Regions from separate parts of the Microbulbifer sp. CAU 1566 genome, predicted to be linked through region 1. Evidence: predicted binding sites of a transcription regulator. Region 1 holds the regulator's gene; each other region holds the start of a gene.

The links. The regulator FNR, encoded in region 1, switches genes on or off when oxygen is low (the NO sensors DNR and NnrR bind a similar motif). The targets are predictions, from matches to a motif close to TTGATNNNNATCAA.
Positions count from the first base shown of each region.
Region 2: a site for FNR is predicted at 5,903-5,916, ahead of M0G74_RS01605 (OmpW family outer membrane protein). Genes of this name have one in related genera too.
Region 3: a site for FNR is predicted at 4,248-4,261, ahead of M0G74_RS04535 (globin). Genes of this name have one in related genera too.

Region 1 covers NZ_JALNMG010000001.1:789,958-797,671, forward strand. The annotation lists gene M0G74_RS03295 (energy transducer TonB) at 1-81, opposite strand, end outside; gene M0G74_RS03300 (TonB-dependent hemoglobin/transferrin/lactoferrin family receptor) at 291-2,378, shown strand; gene hutX (heme utilization cystosolic carrier protein HutX) at 2,502-3,014, shown strand; gene M0G74_RS03310 (pyridoxamine 5'-phosphate oxidase family protein) at 3,030-3,623, shown strand; gene M0G74_RS03315 (hypothetical protein) at 3,809-4,216, shown strand; gene M0G74_RS03320 (hemerythrin domain-containing protein) at 4,409-4,975, shown strand; gene fnr (fumarate/nitrate reduction transcriptional regulator Fnr) at 5,002-5,736, opposite strand; gene hemN (oxygen-independent coproporphyrinogen III oxidase) at 5,901-7,382, opposite strand; gene mmsB (3-hydroxyisobutyrate dehydrogenase) at 7,504-7,714, opposite strand, start outside.
Region 2 covers NZ_JALNMG010000001.1:357,490-365,203, reverse strand. The annotation lists gene M0G74_RS01620 (M20 family peptidase) at 1-969, opposite strand, end outside; gene M0G74_RS01615 (TonB-dependent receptor) at 1,177-3,429, opposite strand; gene M0G74_RS01610 (helix-turn-helix domain-containing protein) at 3,615-4,844, opposite strand; gene M0G74_RS01605 (OmpW family outer membrane protein) at 5,068-5,850, opposite strand; gene M0G74_RS01600 (TonB-dependent receptor) at 6,121-7,714, shown strand, end outside.
Region 3 covers NZ_JALNMG010000001.1:1,079,770-1,087,483, reverse strand. The annotation lists gene cyoB (cytochrome o ubiquinol oxidase subunit I) at 1-1,945, opposite strand, end outside; gene cyoA (ubiquinol oxidase subunit II) at 1,948-2,898, opposite strand; gene M0G74_RS04540 (hypothetical protein) at 3,087-3,488, opposite strand; gene M0G74_RS04535 (globin) at 3,713-4,111, opposite strand; gene M0G74_RS04530 (S8 family serine peptidase) at 4,396-5,976, opposite strand; gene M0G74_RS04525 (pitrilysin family protein) at 6,419-7,714, opposite strand, start outside.

The DNA of each region.
Region 1 (7,714 bases):
GGGCGCCGGAACTTCCGTCGCCGGCTTTGCCCACAGCAACCACCCGTGCAGTGCAAAGGAACAGATCAGCATCACTGTCATGCGCACTCGCACGGGCATTCCTCGTTCACGTTTTTTGGCTGACCACAGGTTAGCAATCCGCCCAAATAAACTCAAACGATAATTGTTAGCATTTACAATTAGGTTATTTGTACATATTCTTTGGCGCAACCGCAGGCTGTCGCTCGTACAAAAAACGACCGAGTGCGCAAGCAGCTGAACTGCGCAGAAAACAATTTGGGAATGCACAAATGCACAAAGGGGGCACCGCCATGGGCCAGATCAAGACTCTGAAACTCCAACCTCTCGCCGCCGCACTGCTGGCGCTGGGTGCCAGTAACACATTGGCACAGGCAGCAGACACCGCGCACAGTGATCAACCGGTAATCCAGTTTGGCGAAGTAGTTGTCGCCGCAGACCGCAACCCGGCCGCGACGGAAAAAGACGCGCGCACGGTGGTTGTCGAGCGCGAACAGCTGGAAGAGCAGCAACCGGAATCCATCGCCCAGGCACTGAAATATGAACCCAACATTCAGGTGGAAGGCGGCCCGCGCTACTCCAACCAGGCACCCAATATTCGCGGCCTGTCCGGCGTGCGCGTATTGCAGACCATCGACGGTGCGCGCCAGAACTTTAACTCCGGCCACCGCGGCACTTACCAGCTGGACCCGGAACTGCTGAAGCAGGTCGAAGTGAAAAAGGGCCCGGCATCCAGCCTCTGGGGCTCCGGCGCCATCGGCGGCGTGGTGGCCCTGTCGACCAAAAACGCCAGCGACTTGCTGAAAAACGGTGAAACCTTTGGCGGCTACCTGAAGGAAGAATTGGGCAGTAATGGCGACTCTACCGAAACCACCGCGGCGATCTACGGCCAATCCGGCAAGTTCGACTATCTGGTAAACGGGACTGTTTCCGAGCGCGACAATCTGGAGATTGGCGGCGGCGAAGAGTTAGCGGACAGCGCCAGTGATAACACCGCCCTGCTCCTCCGTGGCGGCGCCCAGATCAGCGATAGCCAGCGCTTCGATGTCATCTTCCGCCACAACAATCGCGAAGAAGGTGTGCCGTCCAATCCCAACGCCAATGTGGGCACCAGCTCGCCGTTTATCGAACGCGACATTACCGACCAGAACCTGACCGCCAGCTATCTGGTACAGGCATTGGACGGTAAACACACGTCGAAATTCACCGTGTATCGCAACGACACCCAGTTCGACGAATTCCGTCCGACCCAGGGACAAAACGGCCAAAATGACAACACCGAAGTGAACACCACCGGTATTACCATCACCAATGCCAGTGACGGTTTCGGCGCCCAGTGGGTCTACGGCCTCGACTGGTACCGGGACGACGTCACCACCGTGCGCGACGGCGACAACCGGCCGGAAGATATGAACGCGGACTCCGAGGTACTGGGCTTCTACGCCCAGGCGGACTTCACTTTTGCCGACCTGCTGACCCTGACCCCCGGGGTGCGCTACGACCGCTTTGAAGCAAGCAGCAAACAGCTGGCGGATTCCGCCCGCGAAGACAGCGCGGTATCCCCGTCCATCGCCGCCTCCGTCAAAGCCAGCGACTGGATGAACCTGACCGCCAGCTACGCCAGAGCCTTCCGGGCACCGGGGGTGGAAGAGATGTACACCCAGGGCACCCACTACGCCTACGGTGATTTCAGCTTTATGGGTATGGGATTCCTCGCCAACACCTTTATCCCCAACCCGGATCTGGCAGCAGAAGAAGCGCAGAATACCGAGCTGCGCGCAGACTTTGCCTTCAGCGGCCTCGCCAGTGACAGCGACCAGCTGACCGCCAGTGCCGCGGTGTTCCGCAACAAGGTGGATAACTTTATCGAGCAGGTGGTCACCAATCCGCACTTCATGTTTGGCTTCCCCATGAACACCACCTACCAGAATGTGGACCAAGCAGAACTGAAAGGCTTTGAACTGGGCGCCAACTACCGGCTGAACGACCTGGAACTGGGCCTGAGCTACGGCCAGACCGAGGGCAAGGACCTGTCAGATGACAGCTACCTGAGCAATATCCCCGCCGACAAGTGGGTGCTGGACCTGGGTTACTACTTCCTGCAACGCGACCTGAAAACCGGCCTGCGTACCTCACTGGTCTCCGCCCAGGATCAGTTGCCGGACGACGAAGCCCGCGAGTTCGACAGCTACACTCTGGCGGATGCCTATGTGACCTGGGAACCGGCCACCGGAAACCTCAACGGCCTGAAGCTGGGGCTGGCGCTGGATAACCTGGCGGACGAGGAGTATCGGGTCGCCTTCCAGCAGCTGTATATGCCCGGACGCAACATTAAGCTTTCTGCCAGTTACCGCTTCTGATCCCTTGTTCATTTGCCGGGGAACGGAGTGCGAGTCGGGCCGATTGTCTGCGGCCCGCCATTTGCACTTGCAAAGCCCGTATTCAAGACATCTTTCATTAAGACATTGCCGGAAAACCGAATCATGCAACAACAGGTACAGGAATTACTGGCCAGCGAACCGGGCCATACCCTGGAGCAGATGGCAAAACAGCTCGACACCAGCGTGCGGCAAATCATCGCCAACCTGCCCGCAGACATGGCCTCACTTGCCGGCAGCGAAGCGGTGTGGCAACTGATTGAAGAACTGCCCAACTGGGGCAAGGTCACCACCATCGTGCAGAACGAGGGCTCGGTGTTCGAATTCAAAGGGGAATTCCCCAGGGGCAGCATCGCCCACGGCTACTACAACTTCATGCACCACAAAAACCCCTTCCACGGTCACCTGCTGGTGGACGGCTTGAGTGAAGTGGCCTTTGTGAGCAAACCCCACCGCGGGGCCGAGAGCCATTCCATCGTATTCCTGGCCCCCAGTGGCAATTGTGTATTCAAGGTATTTCTGGGACGGGATGCAGAGCGCAAACTGATCTCGGAACAGGTTGCTCGTTTTAACGCTTTAAAGCAGCAGCTGGCAGGCGCCGGCGCTGAACATTCCTGACGGGGGATTCTGATCATGACCGAACAGAACAACAGTAACATCGACAATCAAGCCGGCACGCCACAAGCCGATCCACAAACCAGTGCACCCAAGACCAATGACGGCGCCGACCTGGTCGCTGAAGTGCGCGACTTCATCGCCACCCGCAAGCTACTGAACCTGGCGAGCCTGACACCAGAGGGGCACCCACACGCGAGCACCGCGCCCTTTCTGGCCGCCGATGGACACTTTTACCTGTTTATTTCCGACCTTTCCGAACATGCAGCCAACCTGAAAGCTAACCGTAAGGCTTCTGTGATATTTAATGCAGATGAAGCGGATACCAAGCAGGCGTTTGCGCGTTTGCGGGTGACGTTCAATGTGGAGGCGGGCCTGATCGGCCGTGAGGCGCCTCTCTGGCAGGAGCGCATTGAACAACTGCGGGAGAAGTTTGGCCCGGTTATGGATCACCTGAAAGGCCTGGAAGATTTCCACCTGTTTGAACTGAAGCCCAGCGCCGGGCGCTACGTCAAAGGCTTTGGCCAGGCGTACGCGCTGGAAGGCCTGGAAAAACAGGTCGCCTTGCACCTGAAAGACGGCCACAAGGAAAAGAACAGCGACGCAGCCTGAACACTCCGGGTGTTCACTGCACACCGGCGCCCTGTGTGGCGCCGGACTTTATAATGCCTTCTCCCCTCCGCTTCCCGATTGCTGTTCTGACAGTTTTTTCCTGCCCGCGGTACCGCTGCAACCAAACTGAAACGCTTCTGCAACCCTCACTTGCTATTTTGGTAACAAATAACCAAAGAGTAATAATGATGTCGTCAAAAAAGAGCTTACTGCTTCCCCTGCTGTTCCTTTCCGCCTGTGCCGCCAATCCGCCGCAACAAACGCTCACCGTCAGCGGCACCCTGATCGAGGAAAACGGCAAGTTCTTCCTGCAGGCAGAGGAAGAGCGCTACCACCTGAACCGCATGCCCCAGCTGCGTTACCAGAACTACCTGGGCCAGCAATTGTTGATCAAGGGTGAAGTTCCAAACAATTGCCAGCAGGTATGGAAGGACTCCATTGTGCAGGTACAAGGCGGCGCGGAAATCGTGGATATGAATAAGGTCGACTGGTCCGAGTGCCTGGTGGCCGACAAGGTCAGCCTGGTAACCGCGGATGGCCCGAAGCTGGTGTACGACTGGGAACAGATCGATCTGCAGGATTATTACTTCTAACGTCACTGAGGCCCCCAGGCTTCACCTTTCCTCACCTCCCTTCGATAGCACTCGCTTTGCGCTGTCGACGCAAGCCGCGACACGATATTGTCGCGGCTTGATTCAGATCAAGCTCTCCCTCTGACAGCAGACAACAATGAAGTTGTCGATTGTCACTAACCGTCATGGAAGCGAAAAATGAAGAGGCGAGAGATGAATAATATCTACCGACAGCTCTGCAATGACCACAAACACATGCAAAACCTACTGGATGTGTTTGAACATTTGCTCCACGAACTGGGAAAACAAGATCGGGATCCCGCAACCTTGAGCATGATCCTGGAGGCACTGGATTACTTTTCTGTCTATCCCGACCAGTGGCACCACCCGGTGGAAGATTTGGTGTTCGAACAATTGCTCAGCAAGCCTGTGGAAATCCGCGATGTGGTTGCGAGGATCACCGCGGAACACAGCGCGATTGCCGAAGCCACCCGCACAATGAACCAGCTGTTTTACGCAGTAGCCAACGATGCCGCTGTGGAACGGGAACGACTGTTCAGCACCGCACAGAACTATATTTCCCTGCAGCGCGAACACATGAAGAAAGAAAATGAAATTTTGCTGCCGCTGGTCAATCAATATCTGACAGACAACGACTGGAATAAAGTAACCGCCACCCTGGCGAACCGACAAAGCGGACATTTTCACCAGGGCGTGAAGCAGCTATACGAAGCCATCTATCAGGATCTTGCAGGGCAAGAACTGGCGGTTGCCTACTGATTGCAGCCAATAAAATGGCCGGTATTCTATCCGTTCTCGTAACTGCAGTGGGTGCCAGCAAGCTCACTAAGGGCAATTAGATCCAGAATCTTGATTGCCCTGCCCTGCGCCAGAATAAGGCCCTGTTTTTGAAAGCGCGACATAAGGCGGCTGACGGTTTCTGCGGTCAACCCCAGGTAGTTCGCGATATCCATACGCTGCATGGAAAGCTTGAATTCACTGGCGGAGTAGCCACGTCGCGCATAGCGGCTGGAGATATTGATCAGGAGTGCTGCAAGACGGCTCTCCGCGGAGCGCTTGCCAAGCAGTAGCAACACGTCGTTGTCCTGCTTCAGTTCTTCGGAAAATATGTTGTAAATCTGCTTTTGCAGTGCGGGCACCTGCTGCGCCAGATTTTCCAGCTGAGTGAATGGCAGTACACACACACTGCTTTCTTCCAGCGCTTCCGCATAACCAGGGTGGGAACCACTGCTGTACGCATCCAGCCCCAGCAATTCACCGGGTAATGCAAAATGGGTCACCTGGGTGTCACCGTCGGCGCCAATCACCGCAGACTTGAAGCTGCCCGAGCGAATGGCATAGAGATTGGAAAAGGGATCACCGGCGCGAAACAGGGTGTCGCCGGCTTTGAGGATTTTTTTCTTGCGCGAGACCTGCTCCAGGCGCTGGATATCTTCCTCACTCAATCCCACCGGCAGACACAACCTTCTGACAGAGCAGTTTCCGCAATTGACCACTGGTGAGGATTTCGGCATCGTCATTTCCACTTCCACTATTCGATGACTATTTCGTCGATGAACTGTTCGTCGATAAGTTTTTCGATCGATCTTTCGCCCATTCTTTCGCGGCAGCTTTCGAAAGAAATTCCCAATTCAGGGGCGCTTCCCCGCCCCGTCCATTCTGGAATTATATCTCCAGCAACCGATTAAAGCACACGGGAGTACTGAGCTGCGGATTCCCCGGTGTGCAAGTGCCGGTCAAAAGCGGCGGCAATATTGCGCAGGAACCAGCGACCGCGCTCAGTGACCACCAGGTCTTGCGCTGATTCCCGTATCAGCCCGTCCGCAATCAGAGGGCGTAAGCGGGCCAGATCCGCGGCAAAATACTGCCGGAACGGCGTGTTTGTGCGCAGCTCCAGCGCGCGCTTTTCCACCCGGAGATGACACATCAACTCCATGATCAGCCACTGCCGCGCGCGGTCGTCATCATCGAGCGACCAGCCCCGGCAGATGGCCTCGCCGCGCTCGGCAATGGCCGTCGCATACTCCTTCTGGCCGTGGTGGTTCTGCCAATAGCCATCGCGGCTGTAGCTGATGGCCGAGGCACCAAGGCCGATCAGCGCGTCAGCGGGCATCAATGTATAGCCCTGGAAATTGCGTGCGAGGCGCCCATCGTCGGCGGCCGCGGCAAGGGGGTCTTCCGGGCGGGAAAAATGGTCCATACCGAGAAACCGGTAACCTGCATTTGTCAGCCGCTGTGTCGCGGCAAGCTGCATATCGATTTTTGCCTGCGGTGACGGAATCAGGTCGGAGTCGATCAGGCGTTGCGCCTTGAATCGGTGTGGCAGATGCGCGTAGTGATACAAAGCAATACGATCCGGTGCCAACTCAATCACCTTATCGATGGTGCGCTCCAGGCTTTGCACGTCCTGCCCGGGCAGACCGTAGATCAGGTCATAGGAAATGGAGCCAAAGCCCCGCGCCCGCGCGGCATCAGTCAGAGTGCGGACCTGCTGCGGCGTGCAGATTCGGTTGATCGCCCTTTGCACCTCCGGATTGAAATCCTGGATGCCCATACTCAGGCGATTGAAACCGAGTGTTTGTAGCGTATCCAGGGTTTCCAGTTCCAGCACCCGCGGATCCGCTTCCACACTGTATTCCACGTCCTCTCCGGGGCGAAGGTCAAACACTTCCCCGAGCCCCCTCACCAGCCGCGTCAGATCACCGTCGTTCAGATAGGTGGGCGTACCACCACCGAGGTGCAATTGAGTCACAAGCACTCGTGCGACGCGCTCCCGATACCACTGCGCCTCAGCAAGTACACGCTCCAGGTAGCTGGAAGCCAGACCATACTGCTGGGTAATCACCTTGTTGCAGGCACAGAAGTAACAGAGGGAACGGCAGAATGGGATATGCACATAGAGCGACAGGGAGCTCACGTCTCGCAATGCTTCCCAGGGCTTGCCACTTCCGTTGGCCACGCGCGCCTCACGATCGGCATGCAGCGGCGTAAACCGGTCGGCGGTGGGATACGACGTGTAGCGAGGACATGGGCCCGCGTAACGCGCCAGCAGTTCAGGAGAAAGATCTTCGGAAGCGGTTCCCGAGGCCAAGGAACCAGAGGAACCGCGGATACAAGGAGTATCGCTGCTGCGAGAAGGGGCGCTGTCCAAGCGATTTGAGGCCATTTACGCGTAACCTGTGATCCGGTGCTGAATGAGCGGGAAACTATGGGATCGCGCAAAGTTACCGGGCCACGGATTACCGGCGCTTGATTTAGATCAAGCGCCGGCAGGTTGGTCGCGGCATTCAGTTTCCGACAGGGCGCCGGAACAGATTCTGGATACTGGAAAAATCCAGCGACCTATTGAGGTCATCGCCACCGTGCAGCTGGTAGAGGTTTTTCGCCAGCGCACCCAGCGGTGTCGAGGATGCACTGCCAGCGGCGGTATCCATGGCGAGCCCCAGATCTTTCAGCATCAGGGCCACGGAGAAACCACCCTGGTAGTCCCGTGAGGCC
Region 2 (7,714 bases), 430 kb from region 1:
GAATAGCCACTGGTTGGCGAACATCAGGCGTTTTTCAAACGACATATGGCGGGCGGCGGCCTCGAACAGCTTTTTGCTAAGCCCCTCTAGTCCGCCGGGCAGCGGGTTCTGGTTCAATCGCACTAAAGCGCCTGCGAGTATATCCACCGCGGTTTCTGCCGGAGGCATGGACGAGTGTCCGCCCTTGCCTGGTGCGACGAGTTTGACGGTGAGATAACCTTTTTCTGCCACATTGATACTGGCGATTGGGGGTTCTACGCCGGGAATAAACCCATGCAGCAGGAATGAACCTTCGTCCAGGCTCCAGTCCAACTGTGTTCCGTTGTTTTTCAGCGTTTCCACAATCGCGGCAGTACCGCCATTCCCCCCGGTTTCCTCGTCACTGGTAAGGCTGATATATACGGTCCTTTCCGGTTGGTAGCCTTGTTTTAACAGACTGGTGGCCGCCTCCATGAGGGCAATGGCCGCACCTTTGTCATCGAGCGTGCCGCGACCCCAGATGTGGGTATCGTCCACCACACCGGCGTAGGGGGGGTGTTGCCAATCGTCTTCTGTACCGGGAATGACTGGCACCACGTCGTAGTGCGCGGACATCAAAATTGGTGGTAACTCCGAATTTTTACCCGGCCAGGTATACAGCAGCGAAAATTCCTGCCCCTCTTTTTTACCCAGTTTTTTCGGAGGCATGGCCGTATGTACTTCCGGATAAGTGGCTGCCAGCCAGTCGATAAAGTCTCTATATTGCTGCTGGGTTTCACGCTGGTTCAATTGAACCGAGACGGTGCGAAACTGGATGGCCTGCGACAGGCGTCCGGCAATGGCGCGGCCATCGAGGTCCAATGGCTCCGGGGTAATATTTGCCAGGGGAGGGGCGGTAAAACTGAGTGTGCGGATAACGAGTACCACTACTAACAGTAACACCGCCATGCCAATACCAATCAGGCATCGGTTGATTAATTTATTTTGCATAGTCAATTTCATACTTCAGTGAAAAGCCGGCGTTGCTAAGGCCGTATGAGTTCAATAGTGATTCAGTAAATTTATCAGAACTTTCTGTGAAGGTGCCGCTGCCGGGTCTCGCAAAGCTATACCCGGTAGCGGTACCGCCTCGGGATTTATTCGGAGCGCGGTACAAGGGGCTTTGAAAAGCCTACACAAGTTCTCAATAAGGGGGAATCAGAACCGGTATTCCACCTCAATACCCGCAGTGCGCTCCAGCCCATAAAAATGGCGCAGGGTGCCGAGGAAGTCGCGGCGGGTTTCCACCATATATTCCTCATCCGTCAGATTTTGCACGAACAGAGCCGCGTTCCAGGTGTCCGCCTGGCTTTGCAGACCGATGCGCGCATTGACCAGTTGATAGTCCTCCACTTCACCAAAGTGAACCGTGTCACCGCTCGCCAGAGTGCGCTCGCTTTCATTTTCCGCGGTGTTGTAGAAGCTGTCGCGGTAGATGTAATCCAGGCGCAGCAGCAGGTCGGCACCGATGCTATTGATCGGCAAATAATACTGGCCGCCCAGATTGAACGAAGTCTCTGGCGCGCTGGGCAGCTTGTTGCCGGAAAGGTCGCTGCCGTTGGCGTCCGCGTTCGGATAGCTTGTGAATTCCGCGTTTAGCAGGCCCAGCGACGTGTTGATGGTGAGGTTGTCGCTGGCGAGCCAGGAAAGCTCCGCCTCGAGGCCGGTGGTTTCCACTTCCGCCGCGTTGCGAATGGAAATCGAGGTGGCGCCATCGCCCAGATCCACAAACTGGTTTACCTGGTAGTCCTGGTAGATCGCGCGGAACAGGGCCAGGTTGTAACTGAACTGACGGGCCAGAGCGGTGCCCTTCAGGCCCACTTCAAACGCATCCACGGTTTCCTTGTCGAAGTCGGTGCCCGCAGCCAGGTCACCTGAGGCAACAAAATCGAGGTTGTAGCCACCGCTTTTGAAGCCGCCGCTGTATTTCGCGTAGGTGTTCATATCCTCAGCCAGCGCATAGTTGATACTGAGCGTCGGCGACAGGTGGGAGTCGGTGCGATCGTCTAGCACCTCGCCGGTGGCGATGCGGAACAGCGGTGCGCTGCTGCCGTCGATAGCCCAGTCCACTTCCTTCTGCTCTTCGGAATAGCGCAGGCCGAAACCCAGCTTCCAGCTGTCACTCAGCTGGTAGGAACCATTCACGTAGGCTGCGATGCTGCTGGTATCCACGGTACCTGCCGTGTACACGGAGCTGTCCGGATTTACCAGGCCGGGAACCCCATATTGCTGCTCCAGCAGATTTTCGAACAGTTCCGAGGTCGTTACCTCACGGAAGCTGTTGCCTTCCTGTTGGTAGAAGTAGAGGCCGGCCACATAGTTGAAATCGTCCGCGCCGGGCGATACCAGTTGGAATTCCTGGGTCAGCTGTTCGTAGCTGTCCATGTATTCGATTTCCGCCAGAGGATAAGGGGAGTAATCGGTGTCGTTGTGGTAGGTCATTTCCGTGTCGCGGGACGCGGTGATGGAGCGCAGGGTGAAGTCGCTGGGTAGGTTCCATTCCATGGTCAGGGCGGTACCGCGGATTTCGCGCTCTTCGCGGGGGTCGACGTCCATGGCCACTTGGTGCCTTTCCGGTGCGGCAGTGTCGGGTGCACTACCGAAAGTATTGGTGACGGCTTCGCCGGTGGTGGACAGGCGGTCGCTCTCCATGCCGTCCAGTGCCAGGATTGCATTGAAACTGCCGCCGGCGTCATACATCAGCTGGGCGCGGTAGGCGCTGCCATCCTGTTCATTCAGCAGATTGCCGGTGGTCAGGTTCTTCACGTAGCCGTCGCGCTGCTGGCGGTTGACGGAGATCTTGCCGAACAGACTGTCGGACAGCGGAGCGTTGATAGTGGCGGACAGCTGGCGGGAGTTCATGCTGCCGTATTCGGCGCTGATGCTGCCGGAGAATTCGTTACTGGGCTTCTGCGAGATCAGGTTGATGGCACCGGCCACGGTGTTCTTGCCGAACAGGGTACCCTGTGGACCGCGCAGCACTTCGATGCGCTCCAGGTCTACCAGGTCCTGGTTGATGGCCGGAGACTGCCCCAGATAGACCCCATCCAGATAGACGCCCACGCGGGTATCGAATCCGATATTGCGGCTAGCGGAACCGACTCCGCGCATGGTCACCGCGGTGGTGAAGTCGGTGCCGGAGCTGATATTCAGGTTGGGCACGAACTGCGCCACTTCCTGTACCTGGCGCACGCCGGTCTGCTTGATCGCCTCGGCACCCACATTGGTGATGGCGATGGGTACCTCGGTGATGCGCTCGGCGCGTTTCTGCGCGGTGACGGTAACTTCTTCCAGCTCTGCAGCGAAGACGGTGGGCGCTGCCTGGGCTGCCACTGCGGCGGTGATGGCTGCGGCCAAGGCACGGGGCGCGGCAACTCGGGTATTGAAGTGAGCGGCGAGACGGCTTTGCATGTGGTTCTCCTGACGGGTTTCTTATTTTGGTGCCTGCGGCTCAGGGATAGGCCGGGGCTCGTCAGGGTTATAGCGGTCGTGCGCCAGCGTGGCGTCCGGCCTCGCAAACTTGGAGAAAATTCTTGCTGCGCCGTGCGGGTTGGAAAGTCCGAACTTGCGAATCCGGATTTATTTTTCCTTTTAAATCAATCGTTTATCGATTTGTCTTGGCGAGCCCGGTAGCGGCTCGGTGACTCCCCAAGGCGTTTCTTGAACTGGGAGAAAAAGGTCGAGTTAGAGTTGAACCCAGCCTGCAGGCCGATATCCGTGACCGACAGGTGTGCATTTGACGGTTCGGTCAAAAGGCGCGCGGCCTCGCTTACCCGGTACTGGTTGATGAAATCGTAGAACGACTGGCCGGCGAGGCCATTGATGGTTTCCGACAGGTGGTGTGCTGGTACATCCAGCCGTTTGGCCAGCTGGGCGATTTTCAGGCCCGGTTCCAGGTAGGGCTTCTGCTGCTCCATGCTGACCAGCAACTGCTGCCAGAGGGCCTCTGCGGCGCTCTCGCTGAGATTGCGCACGCTGGATTTTCTGATGGCTGGAGCTGTGTCTTCGGAAACACTTTGCTCTGCGTCATGCGTCGCCGGTACAACTCCCCGCTTTTCAGGCGTCTGCACCGTCAAGCGGATATGGCGCTGCTGCAGGCCAAACCATCCCAACAACACACTCAGCAACAGCGGCACTAGCGCCTGCAGCAGACCCGGCGTCAGCGCGCGGCTGGGTGGTGCCAGCCAGTTGACCAGCTCCAGCAGGATGGCCAGTGCCGCGGTGGCGAGAAAGACGTAGCTCAGTACCCGCAGCCAGCGCAGGTTTACCGAATCGATATTGGAATAACTCTCCATCACCCGGCGCTGGTAGGGGCGCAGCAGGCGCAACACCCAGACTGAGTAGACGATGGGGGAAATCATTGCCGCCGCGCGGTGGATAAAGCGCGCGCGGGTCACTTCATTGGTGGCACAGCCTGCATCGTTGATACACGGGGCATTGAGCAGATCGTCGCTGGCCACCGGCAACTGCCATAACCACAGCCCCGCCGAGACCAGCGCCGGCATCAGGTGCCACAGGTGGCGCGGGTGCCAGCGAAATTCGGGCTCGGTTAGCAGGCGGCAGTAAAAGTAGAGCAATGGACCGAATAGCAGCTGCAGAGCAAATACCGCGCGAAATGCATCCGGCAGCGCCTCCACCTCAAGGCGTGGGATATACGCCAGCGCCACCAGGTTGAATACTACCAGCAGGGTGCCCAGACAACGGTTGGCACGTCGATTGCCCCAGGGTGCCATAAACAGCAGCAGTGCAAGGGTGATACCGGTAGCGATGCCGAACAGAATCACGAGGGTGATCAGGTGGAGGGTGATCTCTTGGGTCAGAAGCATGGGCGCGGATGGGTCTGATTGCCTGGCTGAAGCGGAAGCTTAATCAAAAGTTGCCGGCAGGTCAGTGATTTCTGCGTACAACACTTCGGTTTCTTCGGGAGTTGCGCGGTGCTGAGTCTGCACTGTTTGGCCGGTACGTCAGCCATCTTCAATCCGCCGGCATTTCCCATCCCCCAAAAAAAGGGCGCCGAAGCGCCCAATATAATCTGCCGAATTCAGAGTGTCAGAAGGAGAATTTGTACCCTACTGACAGGTTGAACATCCATGGATCATAGCTGTAGTCGCCGGAATAGGACTCGAAAATGGGATCTACATCCGGGGGCGGCGGTACATCATCAAAAATCTGTAGCCTCATATCCGTGTCGGATTGCGCGTAAATCGCGGCCACATTTACCAGCCAGGCACTACCGCGTCCGAAATTGAAATCCATTCCCGCTTGCCAGGTATAGCCCCAAGAATGTCCCATATCGAAATTGCCGCGAAGATCAAATTCAGCCAGATCGTCTCGCAGTACACGCCTAAGGCGGCGTTCACTGAAGTCGGTATAGCTAATTCCACCGCCTATATAGGGCTGAACCATACAGGTTTCATCCAGGGGATAGAATTTCAGGCTTGCGGTACTGATATCGGCACTAAAAATGGCTACATCACGAAATTCGACATCTTCGAAATCCGGCGAAAAAAATCTGTCAGCGTGACTGCTGGTATGGTTGTCGCCGTTCATATAGCCAAGCTCGATACCCCAGTGCTCTACAGGTTGCCACTCGAAGTTGATAGACCAGCCCCACTCGGAACCTGGATCAACCGTAGAGCGAAACGCATCGAAAAATTGGAAGGAATCGTCGACAAAGCTAACTTCGTCTTCCCCGGGGGAAATGTAGTATCCGCCAACACGGACAATAAAGTCCTGTGGCTCGGTCAAGCCGAGGGGGTTGGCCGAGACTGTACTACTAAACGCCAATGCCAGCGGTGCCAGGATGGGTGAAAATTTTAATATCCGTTTCATTCAAGGTAACTCCATATATACCCGTTGAATAAAAAGTGTAATACACCCATTTTTGACTTAAGTGAAAAACAACTGACTTTACGTGCCAAATAGCAAGGTACCGGTATTACCTTTGCGTTAAACCGGCGGCAGACAACCGGGCTTTGATGGTGCTTTCACATCTCAGCGACATTTTAGTCACATCTGCGTTGCTAACCTCCCAGCGTTTCACCAAATAAAAACGGTAGACTGTTGTCGGGACGAAAAAGGTATAACAAAGGGAATAGCAATATGAGCAGGCAGTTGAGACAGGTATCGTGGTTTACTCTTTCGGCGCTGTTGATGGGAACTCCGCTTATAACCCACGCAGCAGAGGCGCCCGGTGCACTGACCTTCATCGTCAAGGACCAGTATACCGACCGTCCGCTCTCATCCGTGCAGATCACGCTCGAGGAACGGGAAACCAATACCACGCGATCGGTAAAGACGGATGCACAAGGTCGCATCGTCATTGACCAGCTCGACCCCGGCCTCTACTCGGTGAGCGTCGCCAAGGGCGGGTTCAATTCCCTGTATGAACCAAGCATCCGTGTGGTTACGCGCAAAAACGTCAAGGTTGAACTCGAACTTGGCGCGCAGGCACTTGAGGAAGTGGAGGTTCGGGCACAGCAGGCGGAAGCATTAGCGGTTAGCAGCACCTACCTTGATCGAGAGGCATTGCGCAGTGCTGTTGGCGGCGGCGCAGACCCGCTCCTGTCGCTGGACGGTTTACCGGGCCTGGCATCCGCCAGTGAGTTCGCGAGCTTCAGCGTACGCGGCCGTGGCCCCCGGGATAATCTGATATTCGTAGATGACTTCCCCTTTGATAAAGCTGTGCACTTTGATGCGACGCTGGGTGAGGAGGAAGATGTCGGTGGTGGTGGCCGCTTCTCGATTTTCGCACCGAATGTGATCAGTGGTGCCGAGTTTTCACCGGGTGGGTGGAGTGCGGCTTATGGCGGTCGGGCGGCATCACTACTCAAGCTTGAAGTTGCCGACGGCAATCCCAGTCCTTCCGCCAGTTTCCGCTACGACCTTGCGGGCTATGAAGTTGGTTATGACGGTCCTACCGGTATCACTGAAGACTCTACCTTGCTCGTTTCTGCCCGAAGACTGGATTTCGGCGCTTTGTTTGAAACGATCGAAGAGCTCGATATCGGTGAGCCGGTCTTGCGAGACGTCATCGTGAAGTCGGTCATACCCCTCAACCAGAATAACACCTTCGAAATTCTGTTGATGGATACGCACGAGGACTATACCCGCGGTGTAACCCATGTGTTTGCGTCGCCCAATTTCGAAGATGCGTCACTGCAGGATTCCGAACAAGATAGTGATCTGTACGGTATGACGTTGCGCTCTCTGGTCGGTGAAGACGCTGTCTGGACCAACAAGGTGTACTACCGCACCAGCGACAAGGTCAGTTCAGAGGGTGAATCCTTTCCTGATCTCGTACCTGAGGAGTCCCCTGCGGCCAGCTTTCCGGTGCGGCAAGACATAATTACCATCGGTGAGGCAGAAACAGAGATCGGCTGGCGCAGCGACTTCGAGACTGTAAACCAGTGGGGCGTATTCAGTGCCGGTACTCGAGTCACGCAGATTGAACTGGACTATAACACCGTCCTCGATGGCGATTGGGTCCGATATACCTACGACGACGATGATTTCAGGCCAGACCCCGATCAGCGCTTTGTTGTGTTGACGCCCGAGAGCATCAATTCCTCGCTAGTCCGGAAAGAAACCAACTACGCCGGTTACGTAGAGCAATTGTTTCAACATGGCGATTGGGATATCCGCACCGGCATGCGGTTTGAACGCGATGGCTTTTCCGAACAGAGCTTTGCGTCGC
Region 3 (7,714 bases), 290 kb from region 1:
CGATACGCGCGATTTCATCCGGCTGCACGTAGTAATCCACATCCTTCGCATAGGCTCTTTGCAGAAGGAAACCAACCACAGCCACCAGGCTCGCAATCGCCAGCCAGGTGATGTGCCACACCGCGGCAAAGCCGAAGGCAGTGGCGGCACCGGCGATTAAAATGCCGGCCGCGGTATTTCTCGGCATATGGATGGGCGCGTATTTGGCGGGACGCTGGTAGGCGGTGCCCTTTTCCTTCATCTCCGTAAACGCGTCGATGTCGCGCACCTGCGGCAGTACCGCAAAGTTGTAGAACTGCGGCGGCGAGGCGGTCGACCACTCCAGGGTGTGGCCGTTCCAGGGGTCACCGGTGAGGTCGCGGTTCTGCTCGCGGTCGCGGAACGTCAGGTACAGCTGCACAAATTGCAGCACGATGCCGACAAGGATTACGACGGCACCGGCGCAGGCGATATACAACCAGAGATTCCAGTCGGGGTTGTCGGTGTGGTTCAGGCGGCGGGTCATACCGAGGAAACCGAGCACGTACAGCGGCATAAACGCCATGTAGAAACCGACCTGCCAGCACCAGAAAGACGCCTTGCCGATGCGCTCGTTCAGATGAAAGCCCATGGCTTTGGAGAACCAGAAGGCAAAGCCGGCCAGGTAACCGAACACCGCACCGCCGATGATGGTGTTGTGGAAGTGGGCGATCAGGAACAGGCTGTTGTGCAGCACATAGTCCGCACCCGGCACCGCCAGCAATACGCCGGTCATGCCACCGATGGTGAAGGTCACCATAAAGCCCAGGGTCCACAGCACCGGTACCGTCATGCGCAGGCGGCCGCGGTACATGGTGAACAGCCAGTTGAACAGTTTCACCCCGGTGGGTACCGCGATGATCATGGTCATGATGCCGAAGAAGGCATTCACATTGGCGCTGGAGCCCATGGTGAAGAAGTGGTGCAGCCACACGATAAACCCGAGGATGGAAATCGCACCGCTGGCCCACACCATGGACTTGTAGCCGAACAGGCGCTTGCCGGTAAAGGTGGAAATCACCTCAGAGAAAATACCGAAAGCGGGCAGCATCAGGATGTATACCTCGGGGTGTCCCCAGGCCCAGAACAGGTTGATATACATCATGGCGTTGCCGCCGAGATCGTTGGTGAAGAAGTGAAAGTCCAGGTAGCGGTCGAGGGTCAGCAGGCCCAGTACTGCGGTCAGGATCGGGAAGGAAGCCACGATCAGCACATTGGCCCAGGTGCAGGTCCAGGTGAAGATCGGCATGTCCATCAGCTTCATACCCGGCGCGCGCATCTTGAACACGGTCACCAGGAAGTTCACACCCGTCAGCAGGGTGCCGACACCGGAAATCTGCAGTGCCCAGATGTAGTAATCCACTCCCACACCGGGACTGAACGACAACTCCGACAGCGGTGGATAGGCGAGCCAGCCGGTCTTGGCGAACTCACCGAGGCCGAGGGAAATGTTGATCAGGATGGCGCCGCCCGCGGACAACCAGAAGCTCAGGTTGTTCATGAACGGGAAGGCCACATCGCGCGCACCGATTTGCAGCGGCAATACGATGTTCATCAGACCGATCATGAACGGCATCGCCATGAACATGATCATGATCACCCCGTGGGCGGTGAAGATCTGGTCGTAGTGCTCCGGCGGCAGGTAGCCGGCGGATCCGTTAGTCGCCATGGCCAGCTGGGTACGCATCATGATCGCGTCGGAGAAGCCGCGGATCAGCATGATTAGTGCGAGCAGGATATACATTACACCGAGGCGCTTGTGATCGACGGAAGTGATCCAGTCAAACCACAGGGTGTTCCACTGCTTTGCGCGGGTGATGGCGAGCGCGATGAGCACGCCGGCAATACCGACCACCGCGAGGGTGCCCATGATGATGGGCTCGTGATAGGGAATCGCTTCCCAGGATAATTTACCGAGCAGATTCATTTTTATTCCTCCGCCTTGCTGTTGTGTGAGCCGTTATGTGGGCCGTTGTGCATGCCTGGCATGGAAGCGGTGTCGTGCTCCCCGTGGTGATGGGCCGGGGCCTTGTTCCAGGTGTTGTAGTGCTGCATGTACTTGAACATGATCTGGTGGAAGAGCCCGTCGCTGACCGCGCTGAAGTATTCCACCGGGTGGTTTTCACTGGGCTCGGCCAACTGTGCGTAACGCGAGTTATCCAACGTTCCATGACCGCGCTTCATGTCGCTTGCCCAGCGCTCGAATGCCGCTTCATCCACCGCCCTGGTTTCGAAGTGCATACCGGAGAAGCCTTCACCGCTGTAGTTGGCCGAGAAGCCCTCGAAGGTACCCGGCTCATTGGCGATCAGGTGCAGCTTGGTCTCCATGCCCGCCATCGAATAAATCTGGCTGCCGAGCTGCGGGATAAAGAAGGAGTTCATGGTCGACTCGGAGGTGATTTTGAAATTCACCGGTCTGTCGGTGGGGATCACCAGCTCATTCACCGCGGCAATACCCTGCTCCGGGTAGATGAACAGCCATTTCCAGTTCAGTGACACCACTTCCACGGTGAGCGGTTCGCGCTCGTGGTCCAGCGGCTTGTAGGGATCGAGACTGTGGGTAGAGCGCCAGGTGATGACGCCGAGAATGAGCACGATCACCACTGGCACCAGCCATACGGTGGCTTCGATCTTGGTGGAGTGGGCCCACTTGGGCGCGTAGATTTCATGTTCCCGCCCCTCGCGGTATTTCCACGCGAAGTACAGGGTCATGACGATCACCGGAATCACCACCAGCAACATCAGCAGGGTGGAGATGATGATCAGATTTTTTTCGTCGACACCCACTTGTCCCTTGGGGTCGAGCACGCCGCCGTCGCATCCCGCCAGTGCAAGCACGGCAGCAGACAGCGCAGCGTTTCTGAGGCTACGAGTTAACACGAGGAGCATTCCTCTCGGCATGGAGATTGACAACAACTACCTGCGGTAGTCAGAGAGGCGCTGACAGATTGCGAACGAACAGGTCCCCCGTCCCGATGCCGGAGGCAGTCAGGTCACAGGTTTATTTTTCGATGAAAAATATCAGCGCGAATGGACTGAACAGGCCGAACCTGTAAAGACCATATGCATTACGCGCGGAAAGGGGGAGCTCGGGAGGTGTGGGCGGAGCGGTGTGCAGAGCACAGTGCCGGAGTCGGCGGTTGTAGTGCGCGAAGAAAACGTTGGAAAACGGTGCGCAGACTTCTGAAAAAACTGAGCAATAGCTGCAGCCAGAAGTGCCGGAAAATGAAAATACTGGTAATCAGCAGCGCCGCACTGGCGAGCGCGATAATGGTTTCGGAGGTAATGCCGCTTTCGAGAATTGGCAGAAGCTCGGAGGGTGTCGGCGGAAAACCGAATTGCAGCAGCAGGCTGGAAAAACCGAAAAAGGCGCTGCCCAGTAACCAGAATACAAATACCGCCCTGACCCGAGGGTCCAGGTTTGCCGGAAGTATTCCGGGGGCATTGTTATAGTGGCTGATCGCTTTCAAAAACTCATCCAGCGGGTAACGCTTGCGGTAAATCGGCACCCCCGAAAGGGGCGCTTGGGTCTGCGGGCAGCTCTCGTAGACTCTCCTGTTGGCTCTCTTGATTACGGGAGTCAAAGAATGGCTACGGCTACGGCTACGCGGCGAAGCCTACCAAACAATGTCCGGGGGCACAAAGAGAAACGGTATACCGATTGGTCAATAAGCCGGACTGCTTATTGGCATGGTCAATAGGCGCTGCGGATCAGTGCGATACCCGGTTCTATGGCGCGGCGCCAGGCCAGCGCGGTTTCTTCGCTAAAGTCCGGGTCGTATTTTCTCAGGGTGACCAGCAGGGCATCCAGCCACAGGCCATACCACTCCGGGCGGATGTTGTAGCCGCTGCGGGAGTGGCTGCAACCTAGCGCGCGCAGTTTGGTGTCGGCCATACCGCGGGCGTGCAATACCAGCTGCATGATGCCGTTGCGCAGGAGGTGGCGCTGGGCGGCCATGTCCGTGTCCACGAACAGGTCGCGAATCTCGGTTGAGCTGCCCATAAACTGGTCGTAAAAATCGATAAAGAAATGTTCGTTGTTACAGCAGCGTCCATAACTCTGAAACACCACATCACTATCGGCATTCCCCATACCGGAACTCCCTGTTTTCTAATCTATTGAATACGGTTGGCGGTACACCGTGTTAATGGGCGTCGCTTGTTGAGGCGAGGATTCTAGAGGGAGGGGTTGTAGTGAAATTTGATCTGGATCAAGACGGGCGCTCAAATTGATCTGGATCAATTTTATCGAGCGATATTTTTTCTCTGCAGGAGGCGCTCTACAGGGGAAAAAGAAAGGGCTTAAAGAAAGGGCTTAAAGAAAGGGCTTAAAGAAAAGGGGCCGATATCGGCCCCTTGTGGTTTGGCTATTGCCGATTAATTACAGTTTTTGCCCTTGCAGGGCTTGCCGCCGCCGCTGCCGCCACCGCTGCTGCCGCCGGAGCTACTGCTACCTGAGCCGCCACCACAGCCGTTGGCGGTGAGGTAATCCACCGCATCCTTGGCCTTCACCAGACCGAAACCGTAGGCGTTATCCCGTCCTGCAGTACCCAGATCTTCCGCGGTGCTGGTCAGCGCGGAGCGGATTTCGCTGGCGCTACAGCTGGGGAAGTGGCTCCATACCAGCGCGGCAACACCGGCTACATGGGGGGTGGCCATCGAGGTGCCATTGAAATACGCATAGTCGCTGGCTTGGATGGCAAGGCTGGCGCTGCTGCCAATCTGGCCGAGCAAGGTAGCGCCGTCGGTATCGGAAATCCCCGCAGACGGAATGCCGGTTGCGGTTTCACCGAGGGTGCCAAACAGCATACCGGGCTCATTGTTGTAGACCACCGCGGCGACACCACCGCCGGCTTCACAGGCCTGGACCTTTTCCGCGAAGCTGATATTGCCGCGGGAAATCAGGCACACCTTGCCGCTGGCATCGGCACAGGCGGCTTCACCCAGGCCGCAATCCATCAAGGCACCACTGGCACTGCCCTGAGGGCTGCCTTCCATACCGGAAGCTTCTATCGCATTGCCAGCCACAGAGAATGTGGTGGAAAGGCCCATGCCCACGGGTACGGAAGACAGGACGTCCACGCCGGGCCCAGAGAGCTCTACCTGATCGGTCTGCTGGGAGAAGTCGGCGACCATCTTATTGCTGTCGACGGCTGCAACTGAGACCACGGAATCGTAGGATGCCGGATAGGAATGACGGGTGTTGCCGTCGTTACCGGCCGCGGCAATGGAGAGAATGTTCTGGTTGCTGTAAAGCGCGGCAAATGCCTGATCTTCGGTGCGGGACTTCATGGTGCCGCCGAGGCTCATATTGATTACGCTGGCACCATTGTTGGCACAATCCTGTGCTGCCGCGACCAGAGACGATGAGTAGGCCCAACCGTCGGCGCCAAAGACCTTGACGATGTAGAGATTGAGGTTGCGGTTCGGGTTTACCCCGACGACGCCGGTACCGTTTCCGCCGATGGCGGCGATGGTGCCGGCCACATGGGTGCCGTGGCTGTTCTCATCGGTGTACCAGAAGCCTGTGCCCAAATCGTTACTGCCATTCACGTTATTCCCGGCAAGATCTTCATGATTGAGGTCGTAGCCGGAATCGATGATACATACGGTCTGGTTGCCGGCCATGGCATCGCTGAGCAGATTGGCCTGTACCATCGGAATGCCGAAGGGCGTGGTTTCCGCCATCGGGTAGCGCTTCACATCCTCTTCCACGTAGTCCACATTGGGGTTATTGCGCATGGCGGTGAGGGCTTTTTGCGGGAGGTTGGCGGCCATGGCGTTGTGTTTTTCCAGGGCCAGGGCCGAGCGCCCGCCGTTCTTTTCCATCATCGCTTTTACGGCCGGGCCTTTGCCCTCTTTGAATTTGACGATGTAGCGCTCATCCGCGGCGCTGGCCTGGACGGCGACGGCAAGGGCCAGCGCGCCGAATGTTAGGGATGAAAGGTTTTTTCTCATTGTTATGAAGCTCCAATATGGGCTGCTACTTCTTATTGTTAAAGGTTTTGCTGGCTGCAGCAGTGCCTGAACCGGTACAGACGTACAGCCGGTGATGAAAATCTAGCAGCTTTTGCTGGTGTTCCAATTGTGGAATGAGGCAAGTGTGGATAAGTGAGCAAATTCTGTTTTTCAGGATGAAAAACGCGGCAATCTGCTGGGGGTTGTGAGGATATTGCTCGTTATGGTTAAAACGAGGAATGCACTAATTGGTACCATCGTTCCTATTGCTGGTTTGGCGCGAAATGCTACCCTCAGTGGCAAATTTCTGCGTATCAAACGTTACAGGGTACACAGCAAAAAAAGGGCCGCGGTATAAACCGCGGCCCTTTTTGTTGTAATTACATTTTGCAATTACATTTTGTAGTTACAGTTTGTAGCTGCAAAGATTGCGGCTAATTGCTCAGCTGTCGCCAGCGACAGGCTTGCCGTCAGCATCCAGCTCGGCGATGGTGCCGATTTCCAGCGCTGCTACCTTGTCGGCGATTTTTTCCTTATCGCCCACAATCACCCACACAAACTGATCCGGCTTGATGGTCTGCTTCGCCAGCTCATGTACCCGCTTCAGGTCGATACCGCGTACCTGCGCCGCGTAGCCGTCCATATAGTCCAGCGGGCGCTCGTAGGTGACCAGTGAAGACAGGGCACCGGCAACGGAATTGATGGTCTCAAAACGACCGGGTAATTCGTTGATGCGCTTGTCTTTCAGTTTCTGCAGCTCGTCCACTTTGGCCGGGTTGCCGCCAATGTAAGCCCGCAGTTCCTTTTGCAGTTCCGCCAGGGATTCACTGGTTTTGTCGGTCTGTACCGGTGCGTACACCAGCAGCGGTTGCTGGCCTTTGGCGCCGGTCAGGAAGGAGTAAGCACCGTACGCCCAGTGCTTGTCTTCCCGCAGGTTCATATTGATGCGCGCGGTAAAGGTGCCGCCGAGAATGTCGTTCATCATGTGCAGGGTTTCACGCTCGGCAATTTTCTCCGAGGGCGCCAGCAGGCCGCCGATGATGATGGACTGCTCGGATCCCGGCTTGTCGATCAGGTAGACGCTGGATTTCTCCGGCAGTGCCACCTTGGCCAGGTTCTTCACCGGTTTTGCACCTTGCGGCGCCGTCCAGTCGGCAAAGTGCTGCTGCAGTTTTTCCTGCAACTGCGGCATGGTGATGTCGCCGGCCACAATCAGGGTGGCGTTGTCCGGGCGCAGCCAGCTCTGGTGATAGTTCACCAGGTCGTTGCGGGTGAGTGAGGCAATGGACTCTTCGGTGCCGCTGCCGGTAAATGGAATGCTGTAGGCGTGATCGTCACCGTACAGCAGCGGCGGCAGGTTGCGCAGGGCCATCTGTACCGGTTTGGTTTTTTCCTGTTGGATACCGGCAATCCAGCGGCTGCGTTTACGCTCGATTTCTTCATCCGCAAACGCTGGGTTCAGCAGTACATCTGCAAACAGGCCGAGAGACTCGTCCAGGTTGCTGGTGAGTGCATTCAGCGTGACGCTGGAGGAATCCAGGTCAGCATCGGTGCCAATGCGGGCGCCGAGCATCTCTTCTTTGGCGCTGATTTCCAGCGCGCTCAGGTGGCTGGTGCCTTCCTTCATCATCGACATGGTGTAGCTGGACGTACCCAGTTTTGCACCCTGGTCGGCAGCGTAGCCGGCATCAAACTTGAGCTCCATGTTTACCACGGGCACCGAGTGGCGCTCTGCCAG